Regions from separate parts of the Aminobacter sp. P9b genome, predicted to be linked through region 2. Evidence: predicted binding sites of a transcription regulator. Region 2 holds the regulator's gene; each other region holds the start of a gene.
The links. Region 2 encodes PhoB, which activates phosphate uptake and scavenging genes when phosphate is short. Its sites were predicted from a motif close to TGTCATNNANCTGTCAT; they were not measured.
Positions count from the first base shown of each region.

Region 1: a site for PhoB is predicted at 3,986-4,002, ahead of WHT83_RS07705 (PhoX family protein). Genes of this name have one in related genera too.
Region 3: a site for PhoB is predicted at 3,761-3,777, ahead of WHT83_RS12900 (RNA degradosome polyphosphate kinase). Genes of this name have one in related genera too.

Region 1 is NZ_CP150082.1:1,564,575-1,569,604, reverse strand. Features, by position in the region: gene WHT83_RS07720 (GIY-YIG nuclease family protein) at 95-385, opposite strand; gene WHT83_RS07715 (hypothetical protein) at 877-1,185, shown strand; gene WHT83_RS07710 (hypothetical protein) at 1,351-1,689, shown strand; gene WHT83_RS07705 (PhoX family protein) at 1,941-3,926, opposite strand; gene WHT83_RS07700 (phosphatase PAP2 family protein) at 4,176-4,862, shown strand; gene WHT83_RS07695 (helix-turn-helix domain-containing protein) at 4,952-5,030, shown strand, end outside.
Region 2 is NZ_CP150082.1:268,523-273,552, reverse strand. Features, by position in the region: gene pstC (phosphate ABC transporter permease subunit PstC) at 1-17, shown strand, start outside; gene pstA (phosphate ABC transporter permease PstA) at 14-1,330, shown strand; gene pstB (phosphate ABC transporter ATP-binding protein PstB) at 1,355-2,176, shown strand; gene phoU (phosphate signaling complex protein PhoU) at 2,217-2,921, shown strand; gene phoB (phosphate regulon transcriptional regulator PhoB) at 3,019-3,708, shown strand; gene WHT83_RS01335 (hypothetical protein) at 3,986-4,408, shown strand; gene WHT83_RS01330 (L,D-transpeptidase) at 4,739-5,030, shown strand, end outside.
Region 3 is NZ_CP150082.1:2,609,878-2,614,907, reverse strand. Features, by position in the region: gene ppx (exopolyphosphatase) at 1-1,486, opposite strand, end outside; gene WHT83_RS12900 (RNA degradosome polyphosphate kinase) at 1,486-3,693, opposite strand; gene WHT83_RS12895 (zinc-finger domain-containing protein) at 3,900-4,148, shown strand; gene WHT83_RS12890 (FAD-dependent monooxygenase) at 4,165-5,030, shown strand, end outside.

The sequences.
Region 1 (5,030 bases), 1.3 Mb from region 2:
GTGTCGGGAACCCATGCCGTGACCGAGACGAGATCGGCACGGTCCAGAACAAGTGGCACAACTATGTGTTTTCGGCAGGCTCCCGGGTGCCGCCTCACATCAACTGCCAGGAGATGTCCCACCACTCTGGATTACGCTCTTCGATCAGTTTGACCTTCCACGCTCGCGGCCATTTCTTCATCGCTTTCTCGCGGGCAATCGCATCGACAACCAGATCGTATTCGTCGAACCAGACAAGCCGTATCGCGCCATAGCGGGCTGCAAACCTGGAGCCGGTTCCGGTCTGGTGCTGGAGCAGGCGAGCGGCAAGATCGGATGTCACGCCGATGTACAGCGTGCCGTTCTTCTGCGCGGCGAGGATGTAGACGTACCCCTTCCGTCCCATGATGGGAGCTTAGCGGGAGGCCGATAAGAAGCCAAACCTTGCGCCGCCTTTGATCTCGCCCGATGTCACGGCATGGATTCCCGACACTCTCCGCTCGTTTCACTCGCTCACGAGGTCGGGAATGACGGATTTCGGGTGTCGTCTCGGCCAATCGTCAACGTTGTGACGTGGCCAAACACCGAGTCTGCCAGCCAATCGGGTTGGAAATTTGCGGAAGCACCCCGCCTCCGTCGTTCCCGACCTCGTGAGCGAGTGAAACGAGCGGAGAGTGTCGGGAATCCATGCCGTGACCATGACGAGATCAAAGGCGGTGCAGGATTTGGTCTGCCGACATCGGCGTCTGACGCTCCGTCCCGCAACAGAAGGCCAACGCCTGACACCGGAATCCGCGCGATCATTTTTTCCATCTGCGCGTGAACCTTCCTCTCCCGCCGGGACACACATGTTCGTGGCGGCCAGCGAGCCGCAAGTGTCCCAGAGGAGAACCTGACATGAGCATGACCAACACCATCATCCGCTCGTCGATGATCGCGACGCTGGCCCTTTCGATGTCGGCCTTTGCCGGTGCGGCCTCGGCCGCACAGCTCAAGGCACGCGTGCCGGCCCCGCCGCCGCACCAACTCGGGCTCAAGGCGCCGGGCGGCGGCGGACAGGCCGAGGGCCATGTCGAGACGTGCAACAACAAGGCGTCGTGCAACCTGATGATCGCCTATTGCGCCGGCCACGGCGGCGACTGGGAGGAAACCGGCACGCCGGGCCCGCAGGGTGAACCGCAGAAGGGCAAGTGTACCTATCCCTGATGGAATCAGGGGCTCCCAAGACTTTTGGCCAAGCGCCCTCCCGTCTCCGGACGGGAGGGTTTTTGTGCGCGATGGCGCGATAGCGTTGGAGCGTGTCGCCCACCTGCTTGACGCCGGTGCGGCATTCGGAGCAAATCGCGGACATTCGTGGGAGCTTGCCTGAAAATGTCCGCCATCGGCCTTTCGTTGCTCGGTTTTTCGACCGTCATCTTCCTGATTGCCGCGATGGTGGCCAAGACCTGGGGCATCGAGCCGACCATCGGCAAGCTGGTGGTGACGCTGATCCTCTATTCGCTCGGCAACCTGATCATGCTGCGGCTGGTGCGCGACTTCGGCATGTCGGTGTCGTTCTCGCTGTCGGCGGTGATCCAGCTGATCGCCGTCAACCTCGTCGCCATCGTCTTTTTCGGCGAGAAGCTGAGCGGCATCCAGGGCATCGGCGTCGGGCTCGCGGTCGTGGCGGTGGCACTGATCACGCTTGGGCCGGCACTGGCCGGGAAATAGGGCGTCACCGAAGGAAGACGAAAACCCACCTTCCGTCATTCCTAACCTCGTAAGAGATCGAGCGCAGGTCCAAATCCTGCACCGGCTCTGGTCCGTCATCGTCACGGCATGGATTCCCGACACTCTCCGCTCGCTGCGCTCGCTCACGAGGTTGGGAATGACGGAGTGAAGGAGGCGCCGCGTCAGCTACGGCAGCGACCAAGAATGGGGGCCATGAGGCCCCCATTCTCGTTACATCGGTTCGGTCCGGATCAGACGGCGATCTTGCCGCCGCCTTGCCTGGTGATGGCGACGACGGCCGGACGCACCGGCATGTCGGGCTTGAAGTCGGGCCAGCGGGTCGACAGGTCCTCGTAGTAGGACGGACGGCCAAAGCCTTCCCAGTCCTCGCCGCCGTCGCCCGGATGCTGGACGGCGACGAAGGCGGTCTGGTCGTCGGGCGCAAACAGCGGACCGCACATCTCGGCCCCGACAGGCACGCGGAAGAACAGCTTCGAGGTGGCGCGCGCCTCGCCCTCGGTGTCGACCGCCCAGAGGCCGTCGGTGCGGCCGGTGGCCTTGGGCGAATTGCCGTCGGTCGAGACCCAGAGGCGGCCGGCGGAATCCACCGCGCAGTTGTCGGGCATGCCGAACCAGCCATTCTCGGTGGTCGAGGTCGAGAACGAGGCGCCGACTTCGGCAATCGCGGGATCGCCGCACTTGAGCAGCACTTCCCACTTGCCCTTGGTGGCGGTGAAGTCGCCGGCGTCCTCGATCAGCTCGATGATGTGGCCGAAGGCGTTTTCGGCGCGCGGGTTGGCGGCGTCGACCTGGTCGGCCTTGCGCTTGGTGTTGTTGGTCAGCATGACATAGACCTTGCCGTTGACGCCGTTGGGCTGGATGTCCTCGGGACGGTCCATCTTGGTGGCGCCGAGCAGGTCGGCGGCGCGGCGCGTCTCGATGACCACGTCGGCCTGGCTGACGAAGCCGTTGTCGGCAGTGAGCGGGCCTTCGCCCTGGACCAGCGGCAGCCATTCGAAGGCACCGTCCTCGGCGAATTTGGCGACGTAGAGCGTGCCGTCGTCGAGCAGGTCGAGATTGGCGGCGCGGTCGTCGGGGTTGAACTTGCCGGTGGTCACGAACTTGTAGACGTAGTCGAAGCGCTCGTCGTCGCCGAGGTAGAAGACGACGCGGCCGTCGCTGGCGACGATGGATTCGGCGCCCTCGTGCTTGAAGCGGCCGAGCGCGGTGCGCTTCTTCGGCAGCGAGTTCGGGTCGTTGACGTCGACCTCGACGATCCAGCCGAAGCGGTTGGGCTCGTTCGGCTCCTTGGAAACGTCGAAGCGGTCGTAGAACTTGAACCACTCATAGGTGCCTTCCGGCACGCCGAGGCGCTTGTAATTGGCGGCTTCGGGGTGGTCGGCCGGCAGCTCGCCGCCGAAATAGCCGTGGAAGTTTTCCTCGGCCATGATGTAGGTGCCCCAGGGCGTGACGCCGCCGGCGCAGTTGTTCAAAGTGCCGAAGACCTTGGTGCCCGATGCGTCGGCATTGGTCTTAAGACGATCGTTACCGGCAGCCGGTCCGGTCAGCTGCATCTCGGTGGTGGCGGTGATGCGGCGGTTGAGCTTGCCGTCACGGACGACCTGCCACTTGCCTGAAACCTTGCGGATCTCGACGATCGAACCGCCATGCGCGGCCAGTTCGATGTCGATGCGCTTCTGGTCGGCGGAGGCGACCTCGATCTTGCCCTCGACGATCTTGACGATGCCGGGGAACATCAGGTGCTCGTTGGTGTATTCGTGGTTGACGACCAGCAGGCCGTGCTCGGACGAGCCTTCGAGCTCGATATAGCCAACATAGTCGTTGTTGTAGCCGAACTGCCTGGCCTGCGCTTCCGCCGACTGGTTGAGCGGATCGAATTCCGGCGCATCAGTGAAGATCGGGTCGCCCCAACGCAGCAGCACGTCGGCGTCGTAGCCTGAGGCGACATGGTGCTTGTCGTCGATGCCGGCCGCGACCTCGTCGAAGTTGAAGGCCGAGCCGCCGGCGGCGCGGGCGTCGTCGGCGAGGATGATGGCGATGGGGCTGACGGTGGCGGCGATGGCCGAAACGGCGAGGGAGCCCTTGAGGAAGCCGCGGCGCGAGAAGCGCTTGGCGATGATGTCGCCCATGGTGCGGTTGTCGGTCGGGTTGTGGCCGGGACCGTCATTGTCCTCGAGCAGGCTGGTGCGGAATTTCTGATCGTAGGGCTGGTTCATGATGTCGACCTCTGGCTGGTGTACGGCTTGGGGTTCGCCGGCACCGCTAATCGGACGAGATAACAGTAGCATGACAGTTTCGCCGAAAGTCGGCCTTGGCTATAGAGCCTGACGGAACAGCGCCTTGTTCAGGCGCGAAGCACCGCGGCATTTTCGTTTCAACGTCTTTTCCCGACGAGGACAGTCTCCCATCTTTCGACGCGCGGAGCCTCACTCCGCAACCAGACGCAGCAGGCAGACGGCAGGACGATGCATCAAAAACTGTGGAACAGGATCGAATTCTCGCTTTTGGCAGCCGGTATCGTCATCGCCGGCGGGCTGTGGGGCTTCGTCGAGTTGTCCGAGGTGGCGCGCGACGCAGCACCGCACGCCTTCGACACCGACATCCTGCTGTTCTTCCGCGAGGCCAGCAATGCGGCCGACCCTATCGGCCCGTCCTGGCTGGAAGAGGCGATGCGCGACATCACCGCACTCGGCAGCGCATCGGTGCTGATCTACATCACCGCCATCGTCGTCATCTATCTCGGCATGACCAGGCGCTGGGGCCCGGCGCTGTTCGTCTTCGCCTCGGTGGCCGGCGGCCAGGTGCTGTCGAGCCTGCTCAAGCTCGGCATCGACCGCCCCAGGCCCGACCTCGTGCCGCATCTGGCGCAGGTCTATACGATGAGCTTTCCCAGCGGCCACGCGATGCTGTCGGCGGTGACCTACCTGACGCTTGGCGCGCTTTTGGCGCGCTTCCTGCCCGGACGTGCGACGACGATCTTCGTCTTCGCCGTGGCCGTGTTGACGACCCTGATGGTCGGTATCAGCCGCGTCTATCTCGGCGTCCACTGGCCGTCGGACGTACTGGCCGGCTGGTGCGCCGGCTTCGCCTGGGCGACGCTATGCTGGCTGGTCAGCCGCCACCTGATGCGCCCGCAAGCCGGCGACGAATGACATATGCTACAGGCATCAATAATGATGCTTGAAACATCAACATGAATGTATGATACATTGATATTGCGGATCGAGACGGGAACATCTCAGTGATCACAGCCGCACAGATGCGCGCCGCACGAGCGCTGGCAGGCATCGACCAGAAGACGCTCGCCGAACTGGCCGGCG
Region 2 (5,030 bases):
GGGAGCAGTACGAATGACCGATATTTCGCTCGACACGCTTGCCTCGTCCGCGGCTCGTCCGCGCCGCGACATCGGCATCAAGAAACGCTACGCCGCCGAACGCCGCTTCCGCCTCTATGGCGTGCTGGCGATTGCGGTCGGCCTGGCGTTCCTTGGGGTCATGCTGACCTCGATCGTCTCCAAGGGCTACACCGCCTTTTGGCAGACGACGGTGACGCTGCCGATCCATTTCGACGAAAAGATCATCGACCCGTCCAACAAGCGGGCGACCGATCCGAACGTGCTGGTCACGGCGAACTATCCCAAGCTCGCCGAGGCCGCGCTGATCGAAAAACTCGGCATCGATCCGAGCGACCGCGCCACCGTGCGCAAGCTCAAGGGCTTCCTGTCGGACGGTTCGCGCGTCCAGCTCAGGGCCATCGTTGCGGCCGATCCGTCGGTCATCGGCACGACCCGGGACGTGGACATCCTTGCGGCTGCCAATCTCGACTCGGCCTACAAGGGCCAGATCGACCTCAACGTGCCGGAAAGCCGCCGCAAGGTGTCTGACCAGCAGGTCGAGTGGATGAACAAGCTCAAGGCCGAAGGCGTGATGGCCGAGCACTTCAATACCGGGCTGTTCAGCTACGGCGCGTCGAGCCGGCCCGAGACCTCGGGCGTCGGCGTCGCCCTGATCGGCTCGATCTACATGATGGTGATCGTGCTTTTGCTGGCATTGCCGATCGGTGTCGCCGCCTCGATCTATCTCGAGGAATTCGCCAAGAAGAGCCGCTTCACCGACCTGATCGAGGTCAACATCAACAACCTCGCCGCCGTGCCGTCGATCGTCTTCGGCCTGCTCGGCCTGGCGGTGTTCATCAATTTCCTCGGCCTGCCGCGCTCGGCCTCGTTCGTCGGCGGACTGGTGCTGACGCTGATGACGCTGCCGACCATCATCATCGCAACGCGTGCCGCACTCGCCGCAGTGCCGCCGTCGATCCGGTCGGCTGCGCTTGGTCTCGGCGCGTCGAAGATGCAGATGGTGTTCCAGCACATCCTGCCGCTGGCCGCTCCCGGCATCCTGACCGGCACGATCATCGGCCTGGCGCGTGCTCTCGGCGAGACGGCGCCGCTGCTTCTGATCGGCATGGTCGCGTTCGTCGCCGATTATCCCAAGACGCCTTTCGACCCGGCGACGGCCTTGCCGGTGCAGATCTACATGTGGGCGAACGAGGCCGAGCGCGCCTTCGTCGAGCGCATGTCGGGCGCCATCATCATCCTTCTGATCTTCCTCATGGCCATGAACATCGTCGCCATCGTCCTCCGCCGCCGCTTCGAGCGCCGCTGGTAGGGCATGGACAAGGAGCATCCTGCTATGAACATCATGACCGAGAAATCCCTCGAAGACGCGGTGAATGCCGAGATGAACAGACCCAATGAACCCATCAAGATGCGTGGCGACCAGGTCACCGTGCACTATGGCGACAAGCAGGCGCTGTTCGGGGTCAATCTCGATGTCCGCCAGAACCAGGTGACGGCGCTGATCGGCCCTTCGGGCTGCGGCAAGTCGACTTTCCTGCGCTGCCTCAACCGCATGAACGACACCATCGACAGCGCCCGTGTCGGCGGCAAGATCACGCTCGACAACGAAGACATCTACGATCCCAAGATCGACGTCGTCGAGCTGCGCGCCCGTGTCGGCATGGTGTTCCAGAAGCCGAACCCGTTCCCCAAGTCGATCTACGAGAACGTCGCCTACGGCCCGCGCATCCACGGCCTCGCCAAGAACAAAGCCGAGCTTGACGAGATCGTCGAGAAGAGCCTGCAGAAGGCAGCGCTCTGGAACGAAGCCAAGGACCGTCTCAACGAGCCGGGCACCGGCCTGTCGGGCGGCCAGCAGCAGCGCCTGTGCATCGCGCGCGCCATCGCGGTTGCGCCAGAAGTGATCCTGATGGACGAGCCGTGCTCGGCGCTCGACCCGATCGCCACCGCCAAGGTGGAGGAGCTGATCGACGAGCTGCGCGAGAACTACACCATCGTCATCGTGACGCACTCTATGCAGCAGGCTGCGCGCGTGTCGCAGCGCACGGCGATGTTCCATCTCGGCTATCTGGTCGAGGAAGGCCCGACCGACAAGATGTTCACCAATCCCGACGACAAGCGGACGCAGGACTACATCACCGGCCGTTTCGGCTGAGCGATATCGGCTCCGACCAGCATCAGACGAGGAACACATCATGGGCGAGCACACAGTCCGGTCCTTCGACGAAGAACTCAAACACGTCGACCAGGTCATCCGCGACATGGGCGACCTGGCCGGCGCGATGGTGGCAGGTGCGATCCGCGCGCTGCTTTCGTCCGACCAGGCGCTGGCGCAGAACGTCGTCGCCGACGACACGATCATGGACGCCAAGCAGCGCGAGCTCGACAACAGCGCGATCACGCTGATCGCCAAGCGCCAGCCGATGGCGCAGGATTTGCGCGCCGTGGTCGGCGCCATCCGCATGGCCGGCGATCTCGAGCGCATCGGCGACCTGGCCAAGAACATCGCCAAGCGTGTCGGTGCCGTCGGCCAGTCGCCGACGCCGCGCAACCTTTCGCACTCCATCGACGCGATGGCGCAGCTGGTGCTCGGCCAGGTCCGCGGCGTGGTCGATCTCTATGTCGCGCGCCAGGCCGAAGGCCTGAAGGAACTGCGCAACGACGACCAGAAGATCGACATCCAGTACACGGCCGTGTTCCGCGAGCTCCTGACCTACATGATGGAAGATCCGCGCAACATCACCGCATGCACGCATCTGCTGTTCTGTGCCAAGAACCTCGAGCGCATCGGCGACCATGTCACCAACGTCGCCGAGAACGCCTATTTCGTGGTCACCGGCACGCAATTGCCGCTCAACCGCCCGAAGGTCGACGAGACCACGACGGCAGTGTCTGCCTGAACACTTCAGCGCTGCATGTGCGGGGCGCGGGGGCGCTGCGGCAAGTTAATCCGCGCATGATCCGATCGGGGTCATGCGCCAAGAAAAGGCACAGCCGATGATCGCTCCCAAGGTCATGGTCGTCGAGGACGAAGAGCCGCTGGGCGTGCTGCTTCGCTACAATCTCGAATCCGAAGGTTATCAGGTCGAAGTCGTCACGCGTGGCGACGAAGCCGAGATCAGGCTCCAGGAAAACGTGCCCGATCTGCTGGTGCTCGACTGGATGGTGCCGGCACTTTCCGGCATCGAGCTGTGCCGCCGGCTGAGGATGCGGCCCGACACCGAGCGCCTGCCGATCATCATGCTGACGGCGCGCGGCGAAGAGAGCGACCGGGTGCGCGGGCTTTCGACCGGTGCGGACGACTATCTGGTCAAGCCGTTCTCGACGCCCGAGTTCATGGCGCGGGTCAAGGCGCTGCTGCGCCGGGCCAAGCCCGAGGTGCTGTCGTCCATCCTCAAGGTCGGCGACATCATGCTCGACCGCGAGTCGCACCGGGTCTACCGCAAGAAGAGCGAGATCAAGCTCGGGCCGACCGAGTTCCGCCTGCTCGAATTCATGATGCGGCATCCGGGCAGGGTGTTCTCGCGCAGCCAGCTGCTCGACAATGTCTGGGGCGAGACGATCTATATCGACGAGCGCACCGTCGACGTGCATGTCGGGCGCCTGCGCAAGGCAGTCAACAACGGCCGCATGCCCGACGTCATCCGCACGATCCGCGGTGCCGGCTACGCCATCCGCGAGGATTAGCGGTCGACGTCCGTTGTTTCGTTCTGGCCGCAAGCGGGCCTAGGCAAGCTGCGGCCTGCAGCAGATCGGGTTGGTAGGCGCGTCGTCGATTTGTGCTCCGCCAGGGTGGCGGCGCGGCCGCGCAATTGGCACTCGATCATGACAGCTCGCCTGCGTCGCGATGCTTTGGTGTCGATGCCGATGCAAGCAAACCTTCTGGCGGCGGGATGGTTTTTCTGCAGGAACAACTAATGATCCATGTCGCTGATGGATAACTTCTTCAGCAACGGTAGATTAAATGGCCTGCGATGACGATTTCGTGATGTCATCGATACCAAAAATTGTCCATTTTCATGCTAGCTGGCGCCTTGTGCGCAACGTTGTCTCGGCCATTGTTCTGGTGCTGATCACCATGCTTTACGGACTGCCCCTCGATCGGGCAGAGGCCGCAGGCATGAGCACTGGCGCGCAGCCGGTGACAACCGGGCAGGCGGAAGTTATCGCCGCGCCCGATGGGTGCTTGCCTTCCCTGGATCGCTGCACCGGCGAGACGTCCGACGAGCACAGCACCAGCACGCACTGCCTGGGCGACTGCCCTGCCTGGCAGGTCCATGACGAGCTTGCCGCGCCGACCCACACGACGCTTCGCAAGCGGCTCCCAGATCCCATGCCGCGTCGCGTGGCGAGCGCATCGTTTCTTCGACCTCCGATCGCTGCCTGATTTTTGACCGTTCGGCCCTCGCACCGACGAGGCCGTCCGAAATCAGTTGCGATGAGGAGACGGACGATCTTCCCGAGAAACTCTTGCGCTTGGGCCAGGCCCGAGCGCGTCCGCCGTAGCGACGCCGCCGGCTGGCATTCCCGCCAGCCCGCAAGGAGCCCGCGTGCTTTGCTCGTGGCAACAGCTAGATGACGTGCGCCCGCACGCACGAGCCGTCACCGGTCGGCGGATCGGTGCCGAGCGGCTGCATGCGCATGGTCAACGACCGGTCATCGACCTCCACGACCGCGTGTCACCCGAAATACAGGAAATGGTGCCAGGAGACTGCCAATGCCTAGGAACACTTTTGAAACGAATGCCGCGGGCGCCGCGCCGATGCCCGGAGGTGGCTCGGCATTGAGCCGCCGGCGTTTTCTCGCCGGCGTAGCCGGGCTGGGGACCCTTGCGGTGTCCGGCTGCGTCAGCACCCAACAAGCGGCCGTGCCGGCCGCAAGTGCGCCGGTCAAGAAGGCGCCGCCGGTCGTCGACAGCAATGCCCTTGCGATGTACGGCCCGCTGCCGAACGAGAAGTTCCCCATTGCCGCGATCGACCTGACCAAGGTGCCGAGCCGCTATTACCGGC
Region 3 (5,030 bases), 2.3 Mb from region 2:
GGCCGGTAACCTTGGCGAGTTGTGCCAGCCGGCCCGCAGGACGCTCGCCATAGAGCTGACCAAATTCAGCAGGGATGACCAGCGCCAGCACGCCCCCGCCCCTATCTTCCCAGCGCAGCTTGGGCATGACACCGGGCATCGAGGCAGAGAGCAGATAAACCACGCGCATCATCGCCCCGAGGATGCGCGCCCGTTCGAGATAGCGCGGCGTCGCCAGCTCCTTCAGTTCCGGCGCGAAGCTGTCGTTGAAGACGCCATCATGCCTGAACAGATTTGCCAGGGCCAGAAATGCACGTCCGGGATGGTCGACGCCGATGAACGAAGCGTGTGCGATGATGTTGAGCGACTGCCGGCCGCGATATTCGGGATGCGCGCGCCAGCCGATGTCGGCAAGCAGGCAGGCGGCATGGCGATATCGCGCCTCCTCCTCGGTCTCATCGATGCCGAAGGCAGCGAATGCCTGCTTGGTCCACTCGGTCAATTCACGGGCATGGCGCACCGAACGTGCGCGCAGGACCGCCAGTTCCTCGGCCGCCGAGATCAGTGGATCGGATCGACGTACTTCCTCATCGAGCAGCGAAAACAGAAAGCCCTCGCGCACGCCAAGTGCCGACACGACAATCTTCGATGGCTCCATCGCGGCGATGATTTCCTGAAGCACCACGGCACCATAAGGTAGCAACGTGCGGCGGTTTTTCGACACGCCCTCGATGCCCTTGAGCTTTTCGACGTCGCCGCGTGCCACCTGCTTGAGAAACGGGATCATACTGGCGGGGTCGAGCTGGTAGTGATGCATCACCTCCAGCGGATAGTTGGTGACGCCCATGTGCAGCCGGGCGAGGTTTCGCCAGGTGCCGCCAACGGCATAGAAGGTCCTGCCTTGTCCGCCCTTGAGCAGTTTGGCACGCATCAGCTCGGTGCGGGCGATCTTGGCTGCCACGACAGGCGAACCCTTGGCCATGTCCTGGAGACGCAGTCCGCCCAGCGGAAGCGTGATGCCGTCGCCGATGTCCTCGCCTCTGACGTCGACCAGTTCGAGGCTGCCGCCGCCAAGATCGCCGGCGATGCCGTCGGCGGGGTGGAAGGCGGAGATCACGCCCAGCGCCGAAAAATGCGCTTCCTCGCGGCCAGTAAGCACCTGTATCTCGGTGCCGAGCACGCGTTCGGCACGCTCGATGAAATCAGGGCCGTTGATGGCCTCGCGGGCGGCAGCGGTCGCCAGCACATACATCTTCTCCGCGCCCGACTGCTCGGACAGCGCGCGAAAGCGCCGGAACTCTTCCATCGAGCGGGTCACGCCCTCCGGATCGAGCTTCCCAGTCGAGACGATGCCGCGGCCAAGGCCAGCCAGCATCTTTTCGTTGAACAGAAGCGTCGGCGAGCGCGCCAGGCCCTCATAGACGACGAGACGTATGGAGTTCGAGCCGATATCGATGATCGACAGCGGTCGGCGGTCCTTGAGCCGGCCCTGCGAAAGCTCGGCCATCAGCTGGCCGCCGCCTCCGCCTTCTTGCGACGTTTGAACTGGGCGATGCGTTTGGGTGCATGGGACTTCAGCGCGTCACCCCGTCCGGACAGGCTCGGATTGGTCATGAAATATTCCTGCGCGTTGAATGGCTCTTCGCCCTCGTCCAGCGTCACCCGGCGCGAGGTACCATCCGCCAATACTTCGAAACTTTGCTGGTTGTCCATGATGTTTCCAAGCATCACCTGCCCAAGCACCTGCTCGTGGACGGTCGAATGCGTGGCGATCGGGATCATGCATTCGACACGGCGATCAAGGTTGCGCGGCATCAGATCAGCCGAGCTGATATAGACCACGGCTTCGTCCGAAGGTAGGCCGTGGCCGTTGCCGAAGCAATAGATGCGGCTGTGCTCGAGGAAGCGGCCGACGATCGACCTGACGCGGATGTTCTCCGACAGTCCGGGCACCTGCGGCCTCAGGCAACAGATGCCGCGTACGACGAGGTCGATCTCGACGCCGCTGCGGCTCGCGTCATAAAGCGCGTCGATCACGTCAGGATCGACGAGCGAGTTCATCTTCATCCAGATCTGTGCCGGCCGGCCTGCGCGGGCATGTTCGACCTCGTCGGCGATGTGCTTGAGGATGCGGCTGCGCAGCGTATAGGGCGACAAGGCGATGCACATCTCGTCCGCCGGCTCGGCGTAGCCGGTGATGAAGTTGAAGATCTGCGCCACATCGCGCGCGATCGCCGAATCGGTGGTGAAGAACGACAGGTCGGTGTAGATGCGCGCGGTGATCGGGTGGTAGTTTCCGGTGCCGAGATGGACGTAGTTGCGCAGGCGGCCGTCCTCGCGGCGGACCACCAGCGACATCTTGGCGTGGGTCTTGAGCTCCAGGAAGCCGAACACGACCTGCACGCCGGCGCGTTCGAGATCGCGCGCCCAGCGGATGTTGGCCTCCTCGTCGAAGCGAGCCTTGAGCTCGACCAGTGCGGTCACCGACTTGCCGGCCTCGGCGGCGTCGACAAGGGCGCGCACGATCGGGCTGTCGTTGGACGTGCGGTAGAGCGTCTGCTTGATCGCCACGACCTCGGGATCGATCGCTGCCTGGCGCAGGAACTGCACCACCACGTCGAACGATTCGTAGGGGTGGTGGACGACGAAGTCCTTCTCGCGGATCGCAGCGAAACAGTCGCCGCGATGCTCGCGGATGCGTTCGGGAAAACGCGGATTGAAGGGCGGGAACTTCAGGTCGTCGCGCGGCACGGCGACGATCTCGGAAATCTGGCTGATGGCCAGCGGGCCGCTGAGGACGCTGATGCGGCTCGCCGAAACGCCCAGTTCGCCGGCAACGAAATCGCGCAGTTGGGATGGCATCTGGCTGTCGAACTCAATGCGGATGACCGAGCCGCGCCGACGCCGCTTCAATGCGGTCTCGAACAGCCGCACAAGATCCTCGGATTCTTCCTCGACCTCGATATCGCTGTCCCGAATGATCTGGAACGTGCCCGATCCCTTGACCTCGTAGCCGGGGAAAAGCTTACCGATGAACAGGTTCACCGTCTCCTCGATCGGGATGAAACGCACAGAGCGCTTGCGGTCCGGCAGCCTGATGTAGCGCTTCAGCGCCACCGGCAGGCGCAGCAGCGCCGTCATCTCCTCGCCGCTCTTGCGATGACGCAACTGCAGCGCGATCGAGAAGCCAAGATTGGGAATGAACGGGAACGGATGTGCCGGATCGATCGACAGCGGCGTCAGTACCGGGAAGATCTGCTCCATGAAGTGGTCCTCGAGCCACTTCCTTTCGTCCTTGCCGAGATCGGCCGCCGCTATGCTCTCGATACCCTCGAGCTTGAGCAGTTCCATCAGGCTCGACAGGCTCTTCTGCTGGTCTTCCTGAAGCCGTTCGACCTCGAGCAACAGCTGATTGAGCTGCTGTTCGGGGGTGCGCCCGTCGGCACTGCGGACGGTGATGCCTTCGCGCACCTGGCCGGCAAGACCGGCGACGCGGACCATGAAGAACTCGTCGAGATTGCCGGCCGAAATCGACAGGAAGCGGACGCGCTCCAGCAACGGATGGTTCGGGTTCTGCGACTGTTCGAGCACGCGCCGGTTGAACTGCAACCAGGAGAACTCCCGATTGACGAAGCGGTCGGGGTTGCCGTCGATTGCGCCGGTCGGCGACTTGTCGTTGACGAAATCGGTATGGACCGGCTTCAACTGATTCATATGCAAACCTTCCCCACTGCCGCGTTCCGCCGCTTATCCGGCTCAACTTATCCTCTGACAGGCAATTGCGACAGTTTCATTTCAGCATCTTGCAAACCCGCCGCTTATGATACAAACGCTGTCGAATAACGGCGTCGCGCGCCCTGTGGACGCGCCAAAGACGCCATGGCATTCATGCGCGCAGTTCCTCAGAAGGGAAAAACACCATGGCCGGCGGCTCCATCCCCCACTTCCAGAACGATGCTGGACATGCCGTGATCGAAATCGGCGTGAAGGAATTCATGTGCGTGGGCGCCAACCCGCCCTTCGACCATCCGCATGTGTTCCTCGACATGGGCGCCGATGCCGAAAAGGTCTGCCCCTATTGCTCGACGCTCTATCGCTACTCGTCCAAGCTGAAGGCCACCGAGACACTGCCGCAAGGCTGCCTCTACGTGGTCGACCGCGCAGCCTGACCCGCAAGCCGCGGTCATGCAATCGCGGCAGATAGTGGTTGCCGGAGCTGGCATTGCCGGGCTCACTGCAGCAATCGCCTTTGCAAGACACGGCTTTAGCGTTCGCGTTTTCGAACGCTCGCCGGCGCTTGAGGAAGTCGGCGCGGGGCTCCAGCTCTCCCCCAACGCAACCCGCATCCTCGACCGTCTTGGCGTGCTCGACCTGGTTAGCCCGTCGACCGTACGACCGGAGGCGGTGGTATTGCGCGATGCTGCAACCCTGAGCGAACGGGCGCGTGTGCCGCTGGGTGCTGCCGCAGAGCGCCGCTGGAAAGCCCCTTATGTGGTCGCCCACCGCGCCGACCTGCAGAGCGCGCTGCTCGCACGAGCGTCGGAAAGCCCATTGATCGAGATCGTGACGGACGCCACCGTCAGCGGGGTCGAGGCACAGGCAAGCGGCAACAGGATAACACTCACGCAAGCGGGCATCGTCTCCCACGAGCAGGCCGCGCTGCTGGTTGCAGCGGATGGCGTCTGGTCGTCGAGCCGGCGCCTTGTCGGCCCCAACGAAAAGAGCCGCTTCACCGGCGAACTGGCCTGGCGCACGACGCTTTCCGCCGATGGCGACGTCGGCCGGCATTTTGCCTCCCTGAGCTCCCCGGCCATGGTGACGACCTATCTTCACGCAGGCTTCCATCTCGTCGCCTACCCGATCCGGGCGGGGGCGGCGATCAACCTCGCCGCATTCACCCCGGGCAACTCGATAGCCGAGCAATGGTCGGGCGAGACCGATGCCAATGCGTTGAAACGCGCCATGCGCGGTACGGCTCCTGCTCTGTCCAGGCTGATCGACGAAGCCGGGCCATGGACGGTCTGGCCCTTGCACGCCGTCGACCCGACCCG